Regions from separate parts of the Streptomyces sp. NPDC005931 genome, predicted to be linked through region 2. Evidence: predicted binding sites of a transcription regulator. Region 2 holds the regulator's gene; each other region holds the start of a gene.
What was found. Region 2 encodes HrcA, which represses chaperone genes, less so after heat shock. Its sites were predicted from a motif close to TTNGCACTCNGNNNNNCNGAGTGCNAA; they were not measured.
Positions count from the first base shown of each region.

Region 1: groES (co-chaperone GroES) is a predicted target of HrcA. The motif match lies at 2,856-2,882, and genes of this name have one in related genera.
Region 3: groL (chaperonin GroEL) is a predicted target of HrcA. The motif match lies at 2,425-2,451, and genes of this name have one in related genera.

Region 1 is NZ_JBIAIG010000004.1:280,418-284,626, reverse strand. Features, by position in the region: gene groL (chaperonin GroEL) at 613-2,238, opposite strand; gene groES (co-chaperone GroES) at 2,401-2,709, opposite strand; gene ACFYOV_RS12430 (polysaccharide deacetylase family protein) at 3,002-3,898, opposite strand; gene ACFYOV_RS12425 (polysaccharide deacetylase family protein) at 3,895-4,209, opposite strand, start outside.
Region 2 is NZ_JBIAIG010000001.1:802,733-806,941, forward strand. Features, by position in the region: gene dnaJ (molecular chaperone DnaJ) at 1-1,099, opposite strand, end outside; gene hrcA (heat-inducible transcriptional repressor HrcA) at 1,099-2,115, opposite strand; gene ACFYOV_RS03695 (MBL fold metallo-hydrolase) at 2,278-3,003, shown strand; gene ACFYOV_RS03700 (DUF3097 domain-containing protein) at 3,035-3,841, shown strand; gene hemW (radical SAM family heme chaperone HemW) at 3,982-4,209, opposite strand, start outside.
Region 3 is NZ_JBIAIG010000008.1:131,039-135,247, forward strand. Features, by position in the region: SAM riboswitch class I at 1-57, shown strand, start outside; gene thrC (threonine synthase) at 76-1,371, shown strand; gene ACFYOV_RS20130 (MoaD/ThiS family protein) at 1,368-1,643, shown strand; gene ACFYOV_RS20135 (cold-shock protein) at 2,073-2,276, shown strand; gene groL (chaperonin GroEL) at 2,612-4,209, shown strand, end outside.

The DNA.
Region 1 (4,209 bases), on a different contig from region 2:
TCCCGCTCCCCCTCGCCGACCAGACGGGGCGGGGGTGCCGTAGCGCCACCACGGGCGGGTGCCCGGACGTAGAGCTGCGGCTGACGGCCGACCGCGGCGACGGGCTCGTACGGGTGGAGGTGAGCGACACCCGCGGGGAGCGCAGACCTCGTGCGGGCGGCGGCGACCCGGGGGCCGGGGCCTGCTGCTGGTGGCCGCCCTGGCCCTTGGCGCGGCGCGCAACCGAGGGAGGAGGGCGGCAAGGGCTTCGCGACCAGCGCCGCGCCCAGCTCGGCCGCCTGATTGAACTGCTCGTCGGGCAGGTCGGCCCGGCCCGCCGTGGACGGTGCCGAGCTCCAGCGGCCCCACGAGCGGCTCACGATCCGCTTGACGGCCTTCAGATGGTGGCTGTCGACGTTGTCGGCCCGTCCGCCCTCGTCCATCGCGTGGGTGACCGGAGGGGAGGAACGGGGGCGGCGCCGCACCGTCCCGCCCGACGCTCCCACCACGTCCCGCGGCGCCCATGGGGACCCCGACGTGGCGTACCGGTGGGCGCGTCGCGCACGGGCGAGGGCCCGGCGCCGCTGCTGTTCAGCGGCGCCGAGCCCTCGCGGCGTTCTGCGAGCGGGTCGCTCAGTGGGCGTGGCCGTGGCCGTGGCCCGCGGCGGCCGGCTCTTCCTCTTCCTTCTTCTCGACGACCAGGGTCTCGGTCGTCAGCAGCAGGGAGGCGATGGAGGCGGCGTTCTCCAGGGCGGAGCGGGTGACCTTGACCGGGTCGATGACACCCGCCTTGATGAGGTCGCCGTACTCGCCGGTGGCGGCGTTGTAGCCGTTGCCCTTGTCCAGCTCGGCGACCTTGGAGACGATGACGTAGCCCTCGAGGCCGGCGTTCTCGGCGATCCAGCGCAGCGGCTCGACGGCCGCCTTGCGGACCACGGAGACACCGGTGGCCTCGTCGCCGGTCTTGTCGAGGTTGCCCTCGAGGACCTTGACGGCGTGGACCAGGGCGGAGCCACCACCGGAGACGATGCCCTCCTCGACCGCGGCGCGGGTCGCGGAGATGGCGTCCTCCAGACGGTGCTTCTTCTCCTTCAGCTCCACCTCGGTGGCGGCGCCGACCTTGATCACGCACACGCCGCCGGCCAGCTTCGCGAGGCGCTCCTGGAGCTTCTCGCGGTCCCAGTCGGAGTCGGTGGTCTCGATCTCGGCCTTGATCTGCGCGACGCGGCCCTCGACGTCCTCCTTCTTGCCGGCGCCGTCGACGATCGTGGTGTCGTCCTTGGTGACGGTGATGCGGCGGGCGGAACCCAGGACGTCCAGGCCGACCTGGTCGAGCTTGAGGCCGACCTCCTCGGAGACGACCGTGGCGCCGGTGAGGACCGCCATGTCCTGGAGCATCGCCTTGCGGCGGTCACCGAAGCCGGGCGCCTTGACGGCGACGGCGTTGAAGGTGCCGCGGATCTTGTTGACGACCAGGGTCGACAGGGCCTCGCCCTCGACGTCCTCGGCGATGATCAGCAGCGGCTTGGAGGAGTTGGCCTGGATGACCTTCTCCAGCAGCGGCAGCAGGTCCGCGATGGCGGAGATCTTGCCCTGGGTGATGAGGATGTACGGGTCCTCGAGGACGGCCTCCATGCGCTCCTGGTCCGTCACGAAGTACGGCGACAGGTAGCCCTTGTCGAAGGCCATGCCCTCGGTGAAGTCGAGCTCCAGACCGAAGGTGTTGGACTCCTCGACGGTGATGACACCGTCCTTGCCGACCTTGTCCATGGCCTCGGCGATGAGCTCGCCGACCTGCTGGTCCTGGGCGGACAGCGCGGCGACGGCGGCGATGTCGGACTTCTCGTCGATCGGCCGGGCGGAGGCGAGCAGGTCGTCCGAGACGGCCTTGACCGCGGCGTCGATGCCCTTCTTCAGGGCGGCCGGGGAGGCACCGGCGGCGACGTTCTTCAGGCCCTCACGGACCAGCGCCTGGGCCAGGACGGTGGCGGTGGTGGTGCCGTCACCCGCGATGTCGTTGGTCTTGGTCGCCACCTCCTTCACCAGCTGGGCGCCGAGGTTCTCGTACGGGTCCTCGATCTCCACCTCGCGGGCGATCGTGACACCGTCGTTGGTAATGGTGGGGGCGCCGAACTTCTTGTCGATGACGACGTTGCGGCCCTTGGGGCCGATCGTCACCTTGACCGTGTCGGCAAGCTTGTTGACGCCGCGCTCGAGGGCGCGACGGGCGTCCTCGTCGAACTTCAGGATCTTCGCCATGGCAGCGGGAGCCCTCTCGGAAATCTGGGTGACATCACTGCGCCCCGGGCGCCCGGCTTGTCATCTGTCGCGGGGGCCAGGGGCGCAGTTCGAGCAAAAGTGCTTCGAGGTGAAGCGAGGTGAAGTGGATCGGGGCGCTCGCGCCCCGACGTACTTCCCGGCTTACTTCTCGACGATCGCGAGGACGTCGCGGGCCGAGAGGACGAGGTACTCCTCGCCGTTGTACTTCACCTCGGTGCCGCCGTACTTGCTGTAGAGCACGACGTCGCCGACCTTCACGTCGAGCTCGATGCGCTTGCCGTCCTCGAAGCGGCCCGGGCCGATGGCCAGGACGACGCCCTCCTGGGGCTTCTCCTTGGCGGTGTCCGGAATGACCAGGCCCGAAGCCGTGGTCTGCTCGGCGTCGAGCGGCTGGACCACGATGCGGTCCTCGAGCGGCTTGATGGCAACCTTGGAGCTGGCGGTCGTCACGATCCGACCTCCCCCTTCGGAGATCTCACGGGGTTAACTGTCTGAGGTGGCGACCAGGTCGATCCGTCGTCGCGGGTGCCGGACCTGCCCGTCGCGTGGTTGGCACTCTCCTAGGGGGAGTGCCAGAGCCGAGACTATGACCGCGATTAGCACTCGGTCAAGCGGAGTGCCAATTGCCCGCGGCGCGTCGGCCGTGGGGGTGCCGTGTGATCGTGCGTGTGTGCGGGTCGACGGGGGTGGCTGGGGGGTGGTTGCCCGGCCGCCCCCGGGCACCGAGAAGTGAGCGGTGCCCTCAGTCGCGCCGCCCGATGTAGTCCTCCAGGCGTCCCACCTTCAGGCCCCGCTTCTCGATCTGCCGCAGCAGACGGACGGTCCTGTCCGCCAGCGACAGGGACGGCGGGTCGGTCGAGGGGACGGAGATGACGTCGCCGGGGACCGGCCGGGGGGCGCCGCGGGTGTACGAGAGGCGGCCGGCGCCGTCCACCGACGCCCGCCAGAGGACCACCGCCTCGATGCCGCAGTCGGCGGCGGCGCGCAGGGTGGTGGTGTCGTAGGCGCCGTAGGGCGGGCGGAAGAGGCGGGGGCGGACGCCGAAGCGGGAGTGGAGCTTGCGCTGCTGGCCGCAGATCTCGGCGCGCTGGCCGGGGTAGGGCAGGCCGCGCAGGGCGGGGTGGTCGAGGGTGTGGTTCTGGAGGCTCGCGCCGACCGCGCGCAGGCGGGCGAAGTGGGCGTAACCCGGGCCCACCACGCTGTCGGTGAGGAACATGCTGACGGGCAGGCGGCGTTCGCGGACCAGGTCGATGAAGCGGGGGTCGCGTTCCGCGCCGTCGTCGTAGGTCAGGAAGACGATCTTGTCGCGGGTGGGGACGTGGTCGACGACGGGCGGCACGGCACCGCTCCCCGCCCCGGGCCCGGCCGGCGCGTCGTCGCCCCCCGGCACGCCGTTGGCCGACGTGGCGCCGGAGGCCGGACGGGCGCCGCCGTGCCCGCGCCCGCTCCCGGGCGACCGCCCGGCGCCGTCCCGCGCGCCCCGCTCGGCGCCACCACCGCCCTCCCCCGCCAGCTCCCCGGCGGTGACCTCCCCCGGCGCCCGCAGCGGCGCGCCGGACGGACCGCAGCCGCCGATCGCGGCGACCAGCAGGGCGGCGGCGGCCCGGACGGCGACGGTCCTCGCGCCCCGGCGGGTCACAGGTAGTCCTCCAGCCGGCCGACCGCGTATCCCTCCGCCGTCACCTTGTTCAGAAAGCGGCGGACCATGTCGGGCATCGTGCCCTTCCAGTGGTCGCGGCCCCGGAAGTGGCTGAGGACGATGTCGCCGGGACGCAGGCGCCGGTCCCACTCGCGGTACTCCCAGCGGTCGACGAAGACCTCTTCGTTCCACAGCGGGACATACGTGATGCCGCAGGACTTGGCGGCGCGCAGGGTGGCTCCGTCGTAGTTGCCGAAAGGCGGGCGGAAGAGGGTGGGCCGGGTGCCGTAGCGCTGCTCGATGATCTTCTG
Region 2 (4,209 bases):
ACAGGCCCTGCTGACCGGGCTGGAACTGGCCCTGGGGCCGCTCCTCGCCGCGGAGCTTGGCCAGCTCGCGCAGGAGGCCTTCCTGCTCGGGGTCGAGCTTGGTGGGGGTCTGCACCTCGACGTGGACGATGAGGTCGCCCCGGCCGCCGCCGCGCAGATGCGTGACTCCGCGGCCGTGCAGCGGGATCGACTGGCCGGACTGGGTGCCGGGCCGGATGTCGACCTCCTCCATGCCGTCCAGCGTCTCCAGCGGCACCTTGGTGCCGAGGGCCGCCGCCGTCATCGGGATGGTGACCGTGCAGTGCAGGTCGTCGCCGCGGCGCTGGAAGGTCGGGTGGGGCAGTTCGTGGATCTCCACGTACAGGTCACCTGCGGGACCGCCGCCCGGGCCGACCTCGCCCTCGCCGGCGAGCTGGATGCGGGTGCCGTTGTCCACACCGGCCGGGATCTTCACCGTCAGGGTGCGGCGCGAGCGCACGCGCCCGTCGCCCGCGCACTCCGGGCACGGGGTGGGCACGACGGTGCCGAAGCCCTGGCACTGGGGGCAGGGGCGGGAGGTCATGACCTGGCCCAGGAAGGAGCGGGTGACCTGCGAGACCTCGCCGCGGCCCCGGCACATGTCACAGGTCTGCGCGGTGGTGCCCGGCGCGGCGCCCTCGCCGCTGCACGTGGCGCAGACGATCGCCGTGTCGACCTGGATGTCCTTGGTGGTGCCGAACGCTGCCTCGTCCAGCTCCACCTCGATCCGGATCATCGCGTCCTGGCCCCGGCGGGTGCGCGAGCGCGGACCGCGCTGCGACGCCGTGCCGAAGAAGGCGTCCATGATGTCGGAGAAGTTCCCGAAGCCGCCGGCCCCGAAGCCGCCCGCGCCCCCGCCGGCCTGCGAGAGCGGGTCGCCGCCGAGGTCGTAGACCTGCTTCTTCTGCGGGTCCGACAGCACCTCGTAGGCGGCGTTGATCTCCTTGAACCGCTCCTGGGTCTTCGGATCCGGATTGACGTCCGGATGCAGCTCGCGGGCGAGCCGCCGGAAGGCCTTCTTGATCTCTTCCTGCGACGCGTCGCGGCGCACGCCGAGTACGGCGTAGTAGTCGGTGGCCACTACGACTCCGCCAGGATCTGTCCGACGTACCGTGCCACTGCGCGTACCGCTCCCATCGTTCCCGGGTAGTCCATGCGGGTCGGTCCGACCACGCCGAGCTTGGCAACCGCCTCGCCGCCCGAACCGTAGCCGACCGACACGACGGACGTGGAGTTGAGTCCTTCGTGGGCGTTCTCGTGACCGATACGGACGGTCACGCCCGGATCCTGCGCCTCGCCGAGCAGCTTGAGGAGCACGACCTGCTCCTCCAGCGCCTCCAGCACCGGCCGGATCGTGAGGGGGAAGTCATGAGCGAAGCGGGTCAGATTGGCGGTGCCGCCGATCATCAGCCGCTCCTCGTTCTCCTCGACGAGCGTCTCCAGCAGCGTGGAGAGCACCGTGGAGACCGTACCGCGGTCCTCCGTCCCGAAGGCGTCGGCAAGATCCTCCACCAGGCCCGGCACGTCCGTGAACCGACGCCCCGCTACCCGGCTGTTGAGCCGCGCCCGCAGATCCGCCAGGGACGTCTCGCCGAACGGCGCCGGGCAGTCCACCACCCGCTGCTCGACCCGGCCGGTGTCGGTGATCAGCACCAGCATCACGCGGGCCGGCGCGAGGGAGAGCAGCTCCACGTGCCGCACGGTCGAGCGGGTCAGCGAGGGGTACTGCACCACGGCGACCTGCCGGGTCAGCTGCGCCAGCAGCCGCACCGTGCGGGCCACCACGTCGTCGAGGTCGACGGCGCCCTCGAGGAAGTTCTGGATGGCCCGCCGCTCGGGCGGGCTCATCGGCTTGACACCGGCCAGCTTGTCGACGAACAGGCGGTACCCCTTGTCGGTGGGGATGCGCCCGGCGCTGGTGTGCGGCTGGGCGATGTACCCCTCGTCCTCCAGCGCCGCCATGTCGTTGCGGACCGTGGCCGGGGAGACGCCGAGGTTGTGCCGCTCGGTGAGGGCCTTGGAGCCCACGGGCTCCTCGGTGCCGACGTAGTCCTGGACGATGGCGCGCAGCACCTGGAGCCTGCGTTCACTGAGCATCGCGCACACCTCCAGAAGCCTTCCGCCCGGCACCTTCCCTGGCACTCTTCACTCCCGAGTGCCAGACTTCCCCGGCCCAGTGTACGGCCGGGTAGTACGCCCCGGGCAAGGGCGGGCCCGTCACACCGGACCGTCGGCGGGCGGGACCGCTAGCGTCGCGGTATGACGGTGACTTGGGAAGAGTCGGGATGGGAGCAAGTGGCTCCCGGCGTGGGCCGGTGCCGGCTGCCGGTGTGGGACTGCACGAGCGGGCTCGTCGTCGGCCCGGACGCGGTGCTGCTGATCGACAGCGGGTCGAGTCTCGCCGAGGGCGCGCGGTTGCGGGCCGAGGCGCAGGCGCTCACCGGCCGCCGTGTGACGCATGTCGCGCTCACCCACGCCCACTTCGACCACGTCCTGGGGACGGCGGCGTTCGCGGGCGCCGAGGTGTTCGGCGCGGTCGGTCTGGACGCGGCGCTGGCCGGCGGGCGCGAGGAGCTGCGGGTGAGCGCGGTGCGCCACGGCCTGGACACGCGGGCGGCCGACGCGGCCGTGGACGCGCTGGTCGTCCCCCGGCACGCGGTGTCCGGCGAGTGGACGCTCGACCTGGGCGGCGGCCGGCAGGCGTTGCTGGCCAACGTGGGCCCGGGGCACACGCCGCACGACCTCGCGGTCCTGGTGCCCGGCGACCCGGAGGTGGTCTTCTGCGGCGACCTGGTGGAGGAGTCCGGCGAGCCCCAGGCCGGGCCGGACGCCGTGCCCTCCCGGTGGCCGGCCGCCCTGGACCGGCTGCTCGCGCTCGGCGGCGAGGACGCGGCGTACGTGCCCGGTCACGGAGCGGTGGTGGACGCGGCGTTCGTCCGCGCCCAACGCGAGGCGCTGGCGGCCCGTTTCGGCGTGTCGCCGTGATCACGCGCGGGCTTCTCCTATCGTCGTTCGAATGCGCCAGTACTCTCCGGACCTGACCCCTCCGTGGAAGAAGCCCCGCCCCGTACCCGAGGTCGCGGCCGAGCCCGGCCTGGTGGTGGAGGAGCCCGGCAGCGGTTTCTGCGGCGCGGTGATCGGCTGCGAGGCGGGGACGGTGACCCTGGAGGACCGCTTCGGCAAGCACCGCGTCTTCCCGCTGGCGCCGGGGGGCTTCCTGCTGGAGGGCCGCGCGGTGACGCTCATGCGGCCCGCGTCCGGGCCGGTACGGCCCACCCGCACGGCCTCCGGTTCGGTGGCCGTCCCCGGCGCACGGGCGCGCGTGGCCCGCGCGGGGCGCATCTACGTGGAGGGGCGGCACGACGCGGAGCTGGTCGAGAAGGTGTGGGGCGACGACCTGCGCGTCGAGGGCGTGGTCGTGGAGTACCTGGAGGGTGTGGACGACCTCCCGGCGGTGGTCGAGGAGTTCGCCCCCGGCCCCGACGCCCGCCTCGGTGTCCTGGTGGACCACCTGGTCCAGGGCAGCAAGGAGTGGCGCATCGCCCGGGCGGTGACGAGCGAGCACGCACTGGTGGTGGGCCACCCGTACATCGACATCTGGCAGGCGGTGAAGCCCTCGTCCCTGGGCATCGCGGCGTGGCCGGGCGTCCCGCGCGGCCAGGACTGGAAGACGGGGGTGTGCCGGGCCCTGGGCTGGCCGGAGAACACGGGGGCGGCCTGGCAGCACATCCTGTCGCGGGTGCGGTCGTACAGGGACCTGGAGCCGGCACTGCTGGGCCGGGTCGAGGAACTGATCGACTTCGTCACGGCTCCGCCCGCCTAGCCCTCGGGCAGTCGGGCCGCCGGGCGCTGGGGGGTGCCCCCGCGCGAGCGAAGCCGAGCGTGCGGGAGGGCGGACGCGGGCGGCACCTCGCAGCGCCGAGCCGAGCGTCCCACCCGCGCCCGGCCGTGCCGGGCCGCGTCTCAGTCCACCAGGTCCCGCACCACCGCGTCGGCCAGCAACCGCCCGCGCAGGGTCAGCACCGCACGCCCCTGCGCGTACGGTCCCTCCTGGAGCAGTCCGTCCGACCGAGCCCGGCGGGCGGCCCTCAGGCCCTCCGCACGGAGCAGGGAGAGAGGCACGCCCTCCCTGAGCCGCAGCTCCAGCAGGATCCGCTCCACCCGCCGGTCCTCGTCCGACAGGACCTCACG
Region 3 (4,209 bases), on a different contig from region 2:
GCTAGGGAAGGTGCCAAATCCGTCTCACGGCGAGATGCGTCGTGAGGAAGATGAGGAGAAAGGGCCTCGCCTCACATGGCTGTGCAGACTGTTGCAAGCACCACCGATTCCCCCGCCGGCTCCGTCGACCTGGGCCCCGCCGCAGCGCTCTCCTGTCGCGAATGCGGCCACCGCGTCCCCCTCGGTCCGGTCTTCGCGTGCGAGGAGTGTTTCGGCCCGCTGGAGATCGCCTACGACTTCTCGGCCCACGACACCGAGGAGCTCCGCAAGCGCATCGAGGCGGGCCCCGCGAACATCTGGCGCTACGCGCCCCTGCTGCCCGTCCCCGCCGACGTGGCGACCAAGCCGAACCTCAACCCGGGCTGGACCGAGCTGGTGCAGGCCGACAACCTCGCCCGTGAGCTCGGCGTCGAGCCCGGCAGGCTCTTCGTCAAGGACGACTCCGGCAACCCGACGCACTCCTTCAAGGACCGCGTCGTCGCCCAGGCCATCGAGGCCGCCCGCGCCTTCGGTTTCACCACCCTGTCCTGCTCCTCCACCGGCAACCTGGCCGGCGCCGTCGGTGCCGCCGCCGCCCGGGCCGGCTTCCGCTCCTGCGTGTTCATCCCGCACGACCTGGAGCAGGGCAAGGTCGTCATGGCCGCCGTGTACGGCGGTGAGCTCGTCGGCATCGAGGGCAACTACGACGACGTGAACCGCTTCTGCTCCGAGCTGATCGGCGACCCGGCCGGCGAGGGCTGGGGGTTCGTCAACGTCAACCTGCGGCCGTACTACGCGGAGGGCTCCAAGACCCTCGCGTACGAGATCTGCGAGCAGCTCGGCTGGCGGCTGCCCGACCAGATCGTCGTCCCGATCGCCTCCGGCTCGCAGCTGACCAAGATCGACAAGGGTCTCCGGGAGCTGATCGAGCTGGGTCTGGTCGAGGACCGGCCGTACAAGATCTTCGGCGCGCAGGCCGAGGGGTGCTCTCCGGTCTCCGCCGCGTACAAGGCGGGGCACGACGTGGTCCGGCCGCAGAAGCCGAACACCATCGCCAAGTCGCTGGCCATCGGCAACCCGGCGGACGGGCCGTACGTGCTGGACATCGCCCGCCGCACCGGCGGCGCCGTGGAGGACGTGACGGACGAGCAGGTCGTCGACGCGATCAAGCTGCTGGCCCGTACGGAGGGCATCTTCGCCGAGACGGCGGGTGGCGTGACGGTCGGCGTGACCCGCAAGCTGATCGAGAACGGTGTCCTCGACCCGGCGCTGACGACGGTCGTGCTCAACACGGGCGACGGCCTGAAGACCCTCGACGCGGTGGCCGGCACCGGTCCGACCGCCACCATCCGCCCCACCCTGGACTCCTTCCGAGAGGCTGGCCTCGCATGAGCGTGACCGTTCGCATCCCCACCATCCTGCGCACCTACACCGGCGGGCAGGCCGAGGTGAGCGCCGAGGGCGCCACCCTCGCCGAGGTCATCGAGGACCTGGAGAAGAACCACACCGGGATCGCCGCCCGCGTCCTCGACGACCAGGGCAGGCTGCGCCGGTTCGTCAACGTCTACGTCAACGACGACGACGTGCGCTTCGAGCAGGGCCTGCAGACGGCCACCCCGGAGGGGGCCGGCGTGTCGATCATCCCGGCCGTCGCCGGCGGCTGATCATTACCTTCGGTAACCACGATTACCGAGTGTTCATCGAATTGCCCCCTCCGTAAGAGAAGCGGAGGGGGCAATTCCATTGGATTGAGCGCGGTAGAGTTGGGGAACGCGCTCCTGATCCACTGATCGGGAACCCTGAATTCCTGCCGCAGACCCGACAAGATGTAGCCAAAGTGTGGGCCCCTTTCGCGGCTTTTGTGCCCTTTGCGTAGCCCGACTTGCCCTGAATTCAGGTGAATTGTCGCCACATTCCGGACCGGTGTCGTCCAGAATTCTCGTCCGATTGACCTGTTGCAGACGGCAGTTGGACAGATACATTCAGCCGCGGTCGACGCGTTCCGGCGCACGCCCCCAACCGTGGGGGGTGAGGTCTGACCCGGGTCCGCGAAGTGTGGATCTGTGCAAGGGCCAGTAATAGGGGAGTTAGGCATGGCTCAGGGCACCGTCAAGTGGTTCAACGCGGAGAAGGGGTACGGCTTCATCGCGGTCGACGGTGGTGCGGATGTTTTCGTCCACTACAGCGCGATCCAGATGGACGGCTACCGCACCCTGGAAGAGGGCCAGCGGGTCGAGTTCGAGATCTCGCAGGGCCAGAAGGGCCCGCAGGCCGACATGGTTCGCGTCACCGCCTGAACGCGCTACCAGCCGCACGCATCTTCTGCTGACGAAGGGCTCGCACCTCCCGGGGTGCGAGCCCTTCGCCGTGCCCGGGACCTGCGCGGCGACGCGGCGCGCACCTTGTTCGCGCGCGGCTGAGCGCCCCCGCCGAACCCCGGAGGCGCTTGCACTCGCATGGGCAGAGTGCTAATCATTGGCGTTAGCACTCTGAAGGTGAGAGTGACAACGTAAGGACCGGGTCGGTGAGGCCACGGGCCGGGTGGGGCAAGGAACCCCCGGCCGGGGCCGTCCGTCGCGGGCGCGGGCGCGGTCCGAAGTAATCACCCCCAGTCCTGGAGGGACCACTTCACATGGCCAAGATCATCGCGTTCGACGAGGAGGCGCGGCGCGGCCTCGAGCGCGGCATGAACCAGCTCGCGGACGCCGTGAAGGTGACGCTCGGCCCCAAGGGCCGCAACGTCGTCCTCGAGAAGAAGTGGGGCGCGCCCACGATCACCAACGACGGTGTGTCCATCGCCAAGGAGATCGAGCTCGAGGACCCGTACGAGAAGATCGGCGCCGAGCTGGTTAAGGAAGTCGCCAAGAAGACGGACGACGTCGCCGGTGACGGTACGACCACCGCGACCGTCCTCGCCCAGGCGCTCGTGCGCGAGGGTCTGCGCAACGTGGCCGCCGGTGCCAACCCGATGGCCCTGAAGCGCGGTATCGAGAAGGCCGTCGAGGCCGTCTCCGCCGCCCTGCTGGAGCAGGCGAAGGACGTCGAGACCAAGGAGCAGATCGCTTCCACGGCCTCCATCTCCGCCGCCGACACCCAGATCGGCGAGCTCATCGCCGAGGCCATGGACAAGGTCGGCAAGGAAGGCGTCATCACCGTCGAGGAGTCCCAGACCTTCGGTCTGGAGCTGGAGCTCACCGAGGGTATGCGCTTCGACAAGGGCTACATCTCGGCGTACTTCGCGACCGACATGGAGCGTATGGAGGCCGTCCTCGACGACCCGTACATCCTGATCGCGAACTCCAAGATCTCCTCCGTCAAGGACCTGCTCCCGCTTCTGGAGAAGGTCATGCAGTCGGGCAAGCCGCTGCTGATCATCGCCGAGGACGTCGAGGGCGAGGCCCTGTCGACCCTGGTCGTCAACAAGATCCGCGGCACCTTCAAGTCCGTCGCCGTCAAGGCCCCGGGCTTCGGCGACCGCCGCAAGGCCATGCTCGGCGACATCGCCATCCTCACGGGCGGCGAGGTCATCTCCGAGGAGGTCGGTCTCAAGCTGGAGAACGCCACTCTCGACCTGCTGGGCAAGGCCCGCAAGGTGGTCATCACCAAGGACGAGACCACCATCGTCGACGGTGCCGGCTCGGCCGACCAGGTCGCGGGCCGTGTGAACCAGATCCGCGCCGAGATCGAGAACAGCGACTCGGACTACGACCGCGAGAAGCTCCAGGAGCGCCTGGCGAAGCTCGCCGGCGGCGTCGCGGTCATCAAGGCCGGTGCCGCCACCGAGGTGGAGCTCAAGGAGCGCAAGCACCGCATCGAGGATGCCGTGCGCAACGCCAAGGCGGCCGTCGAGGAGGGCATCGTCGCCGGTGGTGGCGTGGCCCTGCTCCAGGCCTCCCAGGTGTTCGAGAAGCTGGAGCTCGAGGGTGACGAGGCGACCGGTGCCGCCGCGGTGAAGCTGGCCCTGGAGGCCCCGCTGAAGCAGATCGCCGTGAACGCCGGCCTCGAGGGCGGTGTCGTGGTGGAGAAGGTGCGCAACCTGACCCCGGGCCACGGCCTGAACGCCGCGACCGGCGAGTACGTCGACCTGGTCAAGGAAGGCATCATCGACCCGGCGAAGGTGACCCGTTCCGCGCTGCAGAACGCCGCCTCCATCGCCGCGCTGTTCCTCACCACCGAGGCCGTCATCGCCGACAAGCCGGAGAAGACCGCGGCCCCGGCCGGCGGCGGCAT